3 regions of the Pilosibacter fragilis genome follow, and region 1 is predicted to be linked to each of the others. Evidence: a T-box and tRNA genes for the amino acid it is inferred to sense, from the RefSeq annotation. Region 1 holds a T-box; the other regions hold tRNA genes.
The links. A T-box is a leader RNA that pairs with one kind of tRNA and senses whether it is charged. The one in region 1 lies ahead of leuS (leucine--tRNA ligase), so its partner is inferred to be a tRNA-Leu.
Positions count from the first base shown of each region.

Region 2: it has a tRNA-Leu gene. The T-box ahead of leuS (leucine--tRNA ligase) is inferred to sense a tRNA for this amino acid. The anticodon was not compared.
Region 3: it has a tRNA-Leu gene. The T-box ahead of leuS (leucine--tRNA ligase) is inferred to sense a tRNA for this amino acid. The anticodon was not compared.

Region 1 covers NZ_JAVYJB010000007.1:63,635-66,915, reverse strand. Annotated here, with positions in the region: gene leuS (leucine--tRNA ligase) at 1-1,882, opposite strand, end outside; T-box leader at 2,059-2,332, opposite strand; gene ABCW45_RS08570 (sulfite exporter TauE/SafE family protein) at 2,544-3,281, shown strand, end outside.
Region 2 covers NZ_JAVYJB010000034.1:7,727-11,007, reverse strand. Annotated here, with positions in the region: gene ABCW45_RS17135 (IMP cyclohydrolase) at 1-468, shown strand, start outside; gene ABCW45_RS17130 (phosphoribosylaminoimidazolecarboxamide formyltransferase) at 516-1,694, shown strand; tRNA gene ABCW45_RS17125 (tRNA-Leu) at 1,768-1,850, shown strand; gene ABCW45_RS17120 (anti-sigma factor family protein) at 1,932-2,279, shown strand; gene polA (DNA polymerase I) at 2,339-3,281, shown strand, end outside.
Region 3 covers NZ_JAVYJB010000009.1:25,814-29,094, reverse strand. Annotated here, with positions in the region: gene ABCW45_RS10045 (VanW family protein) at 1-464, opposite strand, end outside; gene ABCW45_RS10040 (manganese efflux pump MntP) at 663-1,226, opposite strand; tRNA gene ABCW45_RS10035 (tRNA-Leu) at 1,446-1,525, opposite strand; gene ABCW45_RS10030 (PP-loop family protein) at 1,705-2,961, opposite strand; gene ABCW45_RS10025 (bifunctional homocysteine S-methyltransferase/methylenetetrahydrofolate reductase) at 3,125-3,281, opposite strand, start outside.

The DNA.
Region 1 (3,281 bases):
TGGCAACGCCCTCGATTCCTCTGTCGTCCCACTCGGCATCCAGCTCCGGCGGACCAACGAAGAGCTCGTACATTCTCAACGCGTCACAGCCGTAATCTCTTACAAGATCATCCGGGGAAACGACATTTCCTTTTGACTTACTCATCTTGATACCGTTCTTGCCGGTGATCATACCCTGGTTGAACAGTTTCTTAAACGGCTCGTCAAAATCTACCACTCCGATATCATATAAGAACTTCGTGTAGAATCTGGAGTACAGGAGGTGAAGGACAGCATGCTCAACACCGCCGATATACATATCTACCGGAAGGTACTTGTCTGCTTTCTCTTTGGAGACGAGTTCCTTGTCATTCTTGTTATCCACATAACGTAAGAAGTACCAGGAAGAACCAGCCCACTGCGGCATGGTGTTTGTCTCACGTTTTGCCGGTGCGCCGCAGCACGGGCATGTCGTGTTGACCCAGGAATCGATCGCCGCAAGCGGGGACTCACCGGTACCGGTCGGCTGATAGCTCTCAACCTCCGGAAGCTTTAACGGAAGCTGATCCTCCGGGACCGGAACATTTCCGCACTTCGGGCAGTGAACGATCGGGATCGGCTCGCCCCAGTAACGCTGACGGGAGAATACCCAGTCACGGAGCTTGTAGTTCACAGTCTTCTTACCGATACCCATCTTCTCGATGATGTGCGGAGCTTCTTTCTTTAATACGGAGGATTCCATGCCGTTCCACTCACCGGAGTTGATCATAGTTCCCTTCGCGTCTGTGTAAGCTTCTGTCATATTCTCAATCTCTTTGCCGTCCTGAGCGATGACCTGAATGATCGGGAGACCGAATTTCTTTGCGAATTCGAAGTCACGGTCATCATGGGCAGGTACGCACATGATAGCGCCGGTACCGTAATCAGCAAGTACATAGTCGGACAGCCAGATCGGAACCTCTTTTCCGTTTAACGGGTTGATTGCGTAGGAACCCGTAAATACGCCTGTCTTTTCCTTGCCCTGGAGACGGTCTACGTTGGACTTCATGGAAGCGTCGAAGATGTACTTCTCTACTGCTTCTCTTGTCTCGTCTGTCGCCAGCTCTTTTGCGAGCTTGTGCTCCGGGGAGAGAACCATGAAGGTCGCGCCGTGGAGCGTATCCGGTCTTGTTGTGTAGACAGTGATCTTCTCGTCGCGTCCCTTTACCGGGAACTCAACTTCTGCACCGTAGGATTTACCGATCCAGTCTGTCTGCATCTTTTTAACCTTCTCCGGCCAGTCGAGCTTGTCGAGGTCGTCTAAGAGGCGGTCTGCGTACGCTGTGATCTTTAACATCCACTGGCGGAGGTTCTTCTTTGTAACCGGTGTGCCGCAGCGCTCGCAGCAGCCGTTTACGACTTCCTCGTTCGCAAGACCTGTCTTACAGGACGGGCACCAGTTAATCGGGAATTCCTTCTCGTATGCGAGTCCTTTTTTGAACATCTGTACGAAGATCCACTGGGTCCATTTATAGAAGGACGGATCTGTCGTGTTTACTTCCATATCCCAGTCATAGAGTGCTGCGATCTGGTTGATCTGGCGTTTGATATTTTTGATATTTGACGCTGTGGAGATTGCCGGATGAACCCCCATCTTGATCGCATAGTTCTCAGCCGGAAGGCCGAACGCATCCCAGCCCATCGGGTGGATCACATATTTTCCCTTTAATAACTGATAACGGCTCCATACATCGGAGATTACATAACCTCTCCAGTGACCTACATGAAGTCCGCTGCCGGACGGATACGGGAACATATCCAGACAGTAATACTTCTCTTTCTTTCCATCATTGACATTGATCGGATTCTTTTCCCAGTTCTCACGCCACTTGCTCTCAATGGCGGTGTGGTTATACTGTGCCATGACGCTTTTCTCCTCCATTTCATATCGTTGAAGGCGGTGCAAAAATACGCTCCGCGGATTTCGCCCGCCGCCGCTGCATTTACCGGAATCCGGGAACTCCCAGACCCTGTTCGATTGCCTGACCGCTTTTCCGGTTTCCGGGCAACAAAAAAGTCCCTCTATCTCTATCATAATTTTATAGAGACGTGGGGGACTTAGATTCTCACGCGGTACCACTCTATTTCATACAGGGCTTTCACCCGTATGCACTCATTTTCCGATAACGGCGGAAACCGGCAATGCCTATCTGAGGATATCCGCAGACAGCGTTTCGTTTTCCCGCTGCTCTGCCCGCTCTTTCAGCATGCTGCTCCGAGGCGAGTTCGGAAAGCTTCTGGACTCTGCCTCGCACCGCCCGGCAGTTCTCTGTACCCCGTCTTCTCTCTTACTGTTCCTCTTCGACGCATTTTAACTCAATAAATTTACCATAGAATCCCGGTTCTGTCAAGGTGTCATGCATGGTTCGATTCTATCAGGAATGCGCTCCTGCCGGAAAACCGGTTGACTTTTTGAGAGTTCTTATATAGTATGGAAGGACAGGTCTCAACCTGAATTTTATCAGAAAAAGCGGCATTGCAGCATTTTTTCATCTGCCCGCCGCAAAAATACAAGGGGGATATCCATGGAATACATCCATAATCTGATCTGGCTCTGCCCGCTCCTCTTCATTGCGGGATTTATCGACTCTATCGCCGGAGGAGGCGGCCTGATCGCACTTCCGGCTTATATGATGTGCGGAATGCCGATCTACTATGTTTACGGCTGCAACAAGTTCCAGTGCGCCTTCGGAAGCACCGTGGCGGCATGGAAATACTTTAAAAACGGCTGTCTCGACCTTAAGATCACGCTGATCAGCGCAGTGACCTCGTTCCTCTGCTCCATGCTCGGAACAAGGATCATCTTTTACCTCAAAGAGGAACAGATCCGCTCGATGTTAATGGTACTGCTTCCACTCACCGCGGTCCTCGTGATCTTTATGAAGAACGCCTGGAACTATACCGATACAAAAAAGCCGCTGATCCTGCCGAATGTACTCCGCGCCCTCTTTATCGGAATGACCATCGGCCTTTACGACAGCCTCTACGGACCGGGCGGCGGCACAATCGCCATGCTGCTCTTCACGTTTCTTTTAAAATACGATGTCCGCACTGCCTCCGGAAACGCGAAGCTCACATTGATCGTTTCCAACTACACAGCGCTTCTCTCCTATATCCTTTCCGGAAATGTGTTCTACATGATCGCGATCCCGTGTGCCGTAAGCAACGTTCTCGGAAACTATATCGGTGCCGGCTTCGCCATCAAAAACGGTGCGAAGATCATCCGGCCGGTGATGATCTGCGTAGTGACGGTGCTGATCGTG
Region 2 (3,281 bases), on a different contig from region 1:
AAGACCATCGTGACAAACGGCGACCAGACCGATACGATCTACGAGGGAATGGACCGCCAGCAGACCTTCGAGCAGTCCTTGCGCTGCCGCGAGTTTGAGCCGGACGGCCCGAACTACACTCCGCGCATCTCCGGGATCATGCACATCGAAAACGGAAAGTACAACTTTGCAATGTCCATCTTAAAGAGCAGTGACGGAAATCCGGAGAGCTGCAGCCGCTTTACCTACGCGTATGAAAAACCGGTAAATGGAGAAGGACGTTTTATCCACACCTACATGAACGACGGAAACCCGCTCCCGAGCTTTGAGGGCGAGCCGAAGCGCGTGGCGATCGAAGGCGATATCGACAGCTTCACAGCGAATGTATGGGAGAACCTGAACGAAGACAACAAGGTTTCCCTTTTTGTACGATTCATCGATATCGAGACAGGAAAGTACGAGACAAGAATCGTAAATAAAAATCACTGATCCCATAAAACGAAATCATTTCCATATCAAAAGGAGCAAAAGAAATCATGAATGAAATGGAATTAAAATACGGCTGCAACCCGAACCAGAAGCCGTCCCGTGTGTACATGGAAGACGGAAGTGATCTCCCGATCACCGTATTAAACGGAAAACCTGGCTACATCAACCTTCTCGATGCCTTAAACGGCTGGCAGCTTGTAAAGGAATTAAAAGAGGCGACCGGACTTCCGGCAGCAACCTCCTTCAAACATGTTTCTCCGGCAGGCGCCGCTGTGGGACTTCCGATGGATGAAGTTTTAAGAAAGATCTACTGGGTGGATGACCTCGGCGATCTCTCCCCGCTTGCATCCGCTTACGCGAGAGCGAGAGGTGCGGACCGCATGTCCTCCTTCGGTGATTTTATCTCCCTCTCCGATGTCTGCGACGTTGACACCGCAAAACTCATCAAGCGTGAGGTTTCCGACGGTGTGATTGCTCCTGGCTATGAGCCGGAAGCTCTTGAGATCTTAAAACAGAAAAAGAACGGCAAATACAATGTGATCCAGATCGATCCGTCCTACGTTCCGGCACCGATCGAGCACAAACAGGTATTTGGCGTGACCTTCGAGCAGGGAAGAAACAACTTAAAGATCGATAAGGATCTCTTATCAAACGTTGTGACAGAGAACAAGGAGATCCCGGATTCCGCAAAGATCGACCTTATGATCTCCCTGATCACCTTAAAATACACGCAGTCCAATTCTGTCTGCTATGTGAAGGGCGGACAGGCCATCGGCATCGGCGCAGGCCAGCAGTCCCGTGTCCACTGCACACGTCTCGCGGGCCAGAAGGCTGACAACTGGTTTCTCCGTCAGGCTCCGCAGGTATTAAACCTTCCGTTTATCGACAAGATCAAACGTGCGGACCGCGACAACGCCATTGACGTTTATATCGGGGACGAGTATATGGATGTTCTCGCAGACGGTGAGTGGCAGAAAGTATTCACCGAAAAACCGCCGGTATTCACAAAAGAGGAAAAACGCGCATGGCTCGACAAGATGCAGGATGTGGCCCTCGGCTCTGACGCCTTCTTCCCGTTCGGTGACAATATCGAACGTGCCCACAAGAGCGGCGTAAAGTATATCGCACAGCCGGGTGGATCTGTCCGTGACGACAATGTGATCGATGTGTGCAATAAATACAGAATGGCGATGGCATTCACCGGTATTCGTCTGTTCCACCACTAAAATCTCCTTGCAATTTTCATGTTCTTATGATAGAATTATATGCGGCTGTTGAAATACACAGCCGCGAAGATATGCCGGCGTGGCGGAATGGCAGACGCATCAGACTCAAAATCTGACGGGGGTAACTTCGTGCCGGTTCAAGTCCGGCCGCCGGCAGAAACGAAAAGACATGACTTTCTCACGATGGTCGTGTCTTTTTTGCATAAAAGGAAATTCTGATAAGAGGAGGCGTGTTCCATGACCTGTGTGGAAGCAGAAAAAATGGTGGTCCCGTATATGAAGGATGAACTGTCCCCGACTGAACTGGAAGACTTTCTTGACCATATCCATACCTGTGAGAACTGCCGGGAGGAGCTGGAGATCCACTATATGGTGGATGTGGGTTTAAAAAAGCTGGATGAAGCGGATGGAACATACGATATCGTGGGAGATCTGAAACGAAAGGTCGCAGAATCCTACCGTTCGCTGCGCCATATTTCCATGTTTCAGATCACAACCTATGCAGTCTCAACGCTGACTGGAATGGCTCTGATCGTCATGATCCTTTTGCAGCTTCGGATCTGGAATACGTTTGGATTTCTATAAAGAGATGTCTGACGGATCATCACAGATCCTTTTAAATATTATCGAAAACAGGAGTGAACATGGAAAAACTTGTACTGATCGACGGTCATAGCATCTTAAACCGCGCGTTCTACGGAGTGCCGAACCTGACAAACTCGGAAGGTCTCCACACGAACGCGGTCTATGGTTTTTTAAATATCTTATTCAAGGTTCTCGATGAGGAGAAAGCGGACTACCTGGCGGTGGCCTTTGACTTAAAAGCGCCGACCTTCCGACATAAGATGTTCGACGCCTACAAGGGAACAAGAAAACCGATGCCGGAGGAGCTTCACGAGCAGCTACCGCTTATGAAGGAAGTTCTGACGGCCATGGGTGTTCCGATCCTCACAAAAGAGGGATATGAGGCGGACGATATCCTTGGAACCATCGCGAAACGTGAGCAGAAAGACGGATATGAGGTGACGATCCTCTCCGGAGACCGGGATCTTTTACAGCTTTCCGATACCCATATCCGGATCTGTCTTCCGAAGACAAGCCGTGGAACCACAGAAGTACACAACTATTACCCGGAGGACGTGATCCGGGAGTACCAGGTAACACCGGAGCAGTTTATCGAGGTGAAGGCCCTGATGGGCGACCAGTCTGACAATATCCCGGGGGTTCCGTCCATCGGTGAGAAGACGGCGACAAGCCTCATTGTGCAGTATCAAAATCTGGAAAACATCTATACCCATCTCGACGAGGTGAAACCGCCCCGCGCGAAAAAGGCGCTGGAGGAGCACAGAGATCTTGCGGAGCTTTCCCTGAAGCTTGCAAGGATCTGTGTCGATGCCCCCATTGAGTTTTCCATGGCGGACGCGAAGCTGGAGAATCTCTACACGCCGGAAGCTTACGAATGCATGAAGCGTCTGGAGTTCAAGTCCATCGCAGCGAGATTCGGCGAGGGGATCAGGAATGAGGGCGGACCGGAGAAGCAGTTTGTCCTCGTGGAAGATTTCTCAGAGGCGGACGCGCTCTTTGAAA
Region 3 (3,281 bases), on a different contig from region 1:
AGATCCTCGGAGTCTTCAACCGCGAAGGTGTACTCTCCCTCTGCCTTTCCCGTGCAGATTCCATCTAAAAACGCGTCAAGATCAGTGTCGATCAGGTTCTCCGCGTCGATACTCTCCCCGTTGTAGGTGATCGTCACCTTCCACGGATATTCTTTTTCAATAGCGGCCTTCGCCTCACTTCTCGTCATTCCCTTTAAGGAAATTCCGTTTACGCTGATATCGGATGCCTGGAATGTGGATTCCTCGATGGCACTGGCCTCCGTCTCTTTTCCATGGCTCTTTCCGCCGGAAAAGATCCGGATCACGCCCGCGATCAGCACGACGCAGATCACCGCTCCGCCGATCATGATCCGCCGTCTCATAATGAGCTTTCTCTTCCTGCGCTGTGCCCGGATCCACGCCGGGGAATGCTGGCGGTAATCGTCCCGATATTCTCTCTGTCTGTTTGTGTTTCTCTTTTCCATATTTCTTCAACTTTCCGGAAAATTAGAATCGTTTTCCATGCTTATGTCAACATAGTTACAGGGTCCGCATCAAATGATGCCGAACCCTGATGTATACAATGCTCATCGTACACTGCTGTACGCTTCTCGGATACTCACTCATTATATCGGTCTGTCAAACCATTGTCAAGAATCCCGGAGGTCTATTTGTATCTCATATTATCCGAGGAATCCCAGATGCTCCAGCAGGATCTTGATCCCCATGAGTATCAGGATCACTCCGCCGGCCAGCTCCGCCCTCGACTTATATTTCATCCCAAATACATTACCGACCTTTACCCCGATTGCTGACAGGACAAAGGTCGTACAGCCGATAAAGGTCACCGCCCAGACGATATTTACATGGAGAAATGCGAAGGTGACTCCCACGGCGAGGGCATCAATACTCGTCGCAACCGCCAGCGCCAGCATGGTCTTCACATCAAAGCTCGCGCTGACCTCTTCCTCTTCGTCCTCCCTGGATTCTTTGATCATGCTTGATCCAATGATCCCGAGAAGCACAAAGGCGATCCAGTGGTCGATCTGGGTGATCATGGATTCAAACTGGCTTCCCAGAAGATAGCCAAGTGCCGGCATCAGCGCCTGAAATCCGCCAAAATAAGCGCCGCAGAGCAACGCATGCTTCGGTTCCATTTTCGTCACCGACAAGCCCTTACAGACAGACACCGCGAAGGCGTCCATCGACAGCCCCACAGCCAGGATAAACAATTCCAGAAGCCCCATAGATCATTTCCTCCAAATTTTATTTCTTGTTGATCTTCCCACCAGTAAGAAGCCCGCAAATGCATAAAAAAAGAGACCCCCTCTGTCTTTTCCCGACAGATAAGTCTCATCATTTAAAGTAAAACCAGGATCATTTCCAGTATGTTGGCCTTACTGCGCCAGTGGCGCCGACTACTCCCCTATTCTGGTAGTTATTCGATTCGTAATTCTAAAGAAGAATGCGGATGAAGGGATTTGAACCCCCACGGTTGCCCGCCAGCTCCTAAGGCTGGTGCGTCTGCCAGTTCCGCCACATCCGCATGATCTCCGATAGAATCTCATTATAGCGTGTTTGAAAAGAATTGTCAATTACGCTTTTGTTTAATTTTCCGCGCAAGTTTCCCACAGTTACAACGGTATCATACGGAATTTTCAGTTCAGAAAATTCCTACCCATGAAAAGTAACTTTCCACCGACTGACGCCCTAAAATATTCTTATCTACCGCGGCATTTTCTTCTCTTCCTCATCGTAGTCATCCAGGAAATTATACGTCCAGTCTCCCTTGTGATAGCCGATGACCGTTTTTAAATTAATATTGTGGACACTGTTGAAGATGTTCATGTCGATGGTATCGCAGCGCTTCCTGAGCTCCGCGATCAGCTCCTTCATCTCGTCGCGCTTCGATCCCTTTTCGCCGCCGCATGTCGCGCAGCGCTCGGTGAAGCGGCAGGCGCACTGAATAAAGTGAAGGTTGTTGTAATCCCTCCAGGCCTTGATGTCCGCCTCGCGGACCATGTACATCGGGCGGATCAGCTCCATGCCCTCGAAGTTCTTGCTGTGGAGCTTCGGCATCATCGTCTCGACTTTTCCGCTGTACAGCATGCCCATGAGCGTCGTCTCGATCACGTCATCGAAATGATGCCCCAATGCGATCTTATTGCAGCCAAGCTCCTTCGCGTGGGAGTAAAGGTAACCGCGGCGCATTCTCGCACAGAGATAGCACGGACTCTTATCCACGTCAGCGACAATATTGAAGATATCGCTTTCAAACACATTGATCGGGATGCCGAGAAGCTTCGCGTTGTTTAAGATGATATTCCAGTTGTCCTCGTTGTAGCCCGGATTCATCACAAGGAATACGAGGTCGAATTTTACCTTGCCGTGAAGCTGCAGCTCCTGTAAAAGCTTCGCCATCAGCATCGAGTCTTTTCCGCCGGAAATGCAGACCGCGATCTTATCGCCTTCCTTAATTAACTCGTAGTCATGGACTCCCTTTGTGAACCGTCTCCAGATGGACTTGCGGTATTTCGTGATGATGCTGCGCTCGATGGCTTTCGTCCGCTCCGTGACCTCTTCCTCGTTCATGACCATCATGGATAAGGACAGGCGCAGGAAGGAACGGTATCCGCCCTCCACGCTTCCGGCATCAAAGCCCGCATCGCTCATAAGCTCTGCAACGTAAAGACTCTTATTTCCGGTGTGACAGAGTACCCATACCGGCTTGTCCTTCGGGATCGCCGCGAGAAGCTTTCCCACATTCACGCCCTCTTCCCAGGCTTTTCCATCGCCGATGGTGCCGGATTCCAGATCCGCCTCTTCCGGATTCTCCAGATATTCCACCAGCTTGTCCTCCGGGATATTTAAGGCGGCGTCCATGGACCCCTTTTTGTATTCCTCCGCCGGACGGATGTCAATGATCGTCCGGTCAAAGGTTCTTCCATTGATCAGCTCTGCGGCTGTAATCGTTTTAATCATTCTTTTTCTATTCTCCGTTTACGGCCGTCTCCGGGTGCCGGGGTGCCGTCACTGTTTCTATAGGAAGAAAATCCCTGTATTTTCAAGGAGTTTCCGATTTTATACAACGGTTGACATGATAACATAAGGAAAAAAAGCTGTCAATCTGTATCTTTGCAGTTCTTTATTTTCCCATGATGTCCTGCAGCATATAGACTCTATTGAACGGGAATGAGAAGTAATATCCGTCCGCAAAATCTTCCACCATCTTCATGACTTCCTTCGCGAGCTGGATTCCCGCTGCCTCGCCTTCCTTGCGGTTCGCTTTCTCCGGGTATCTG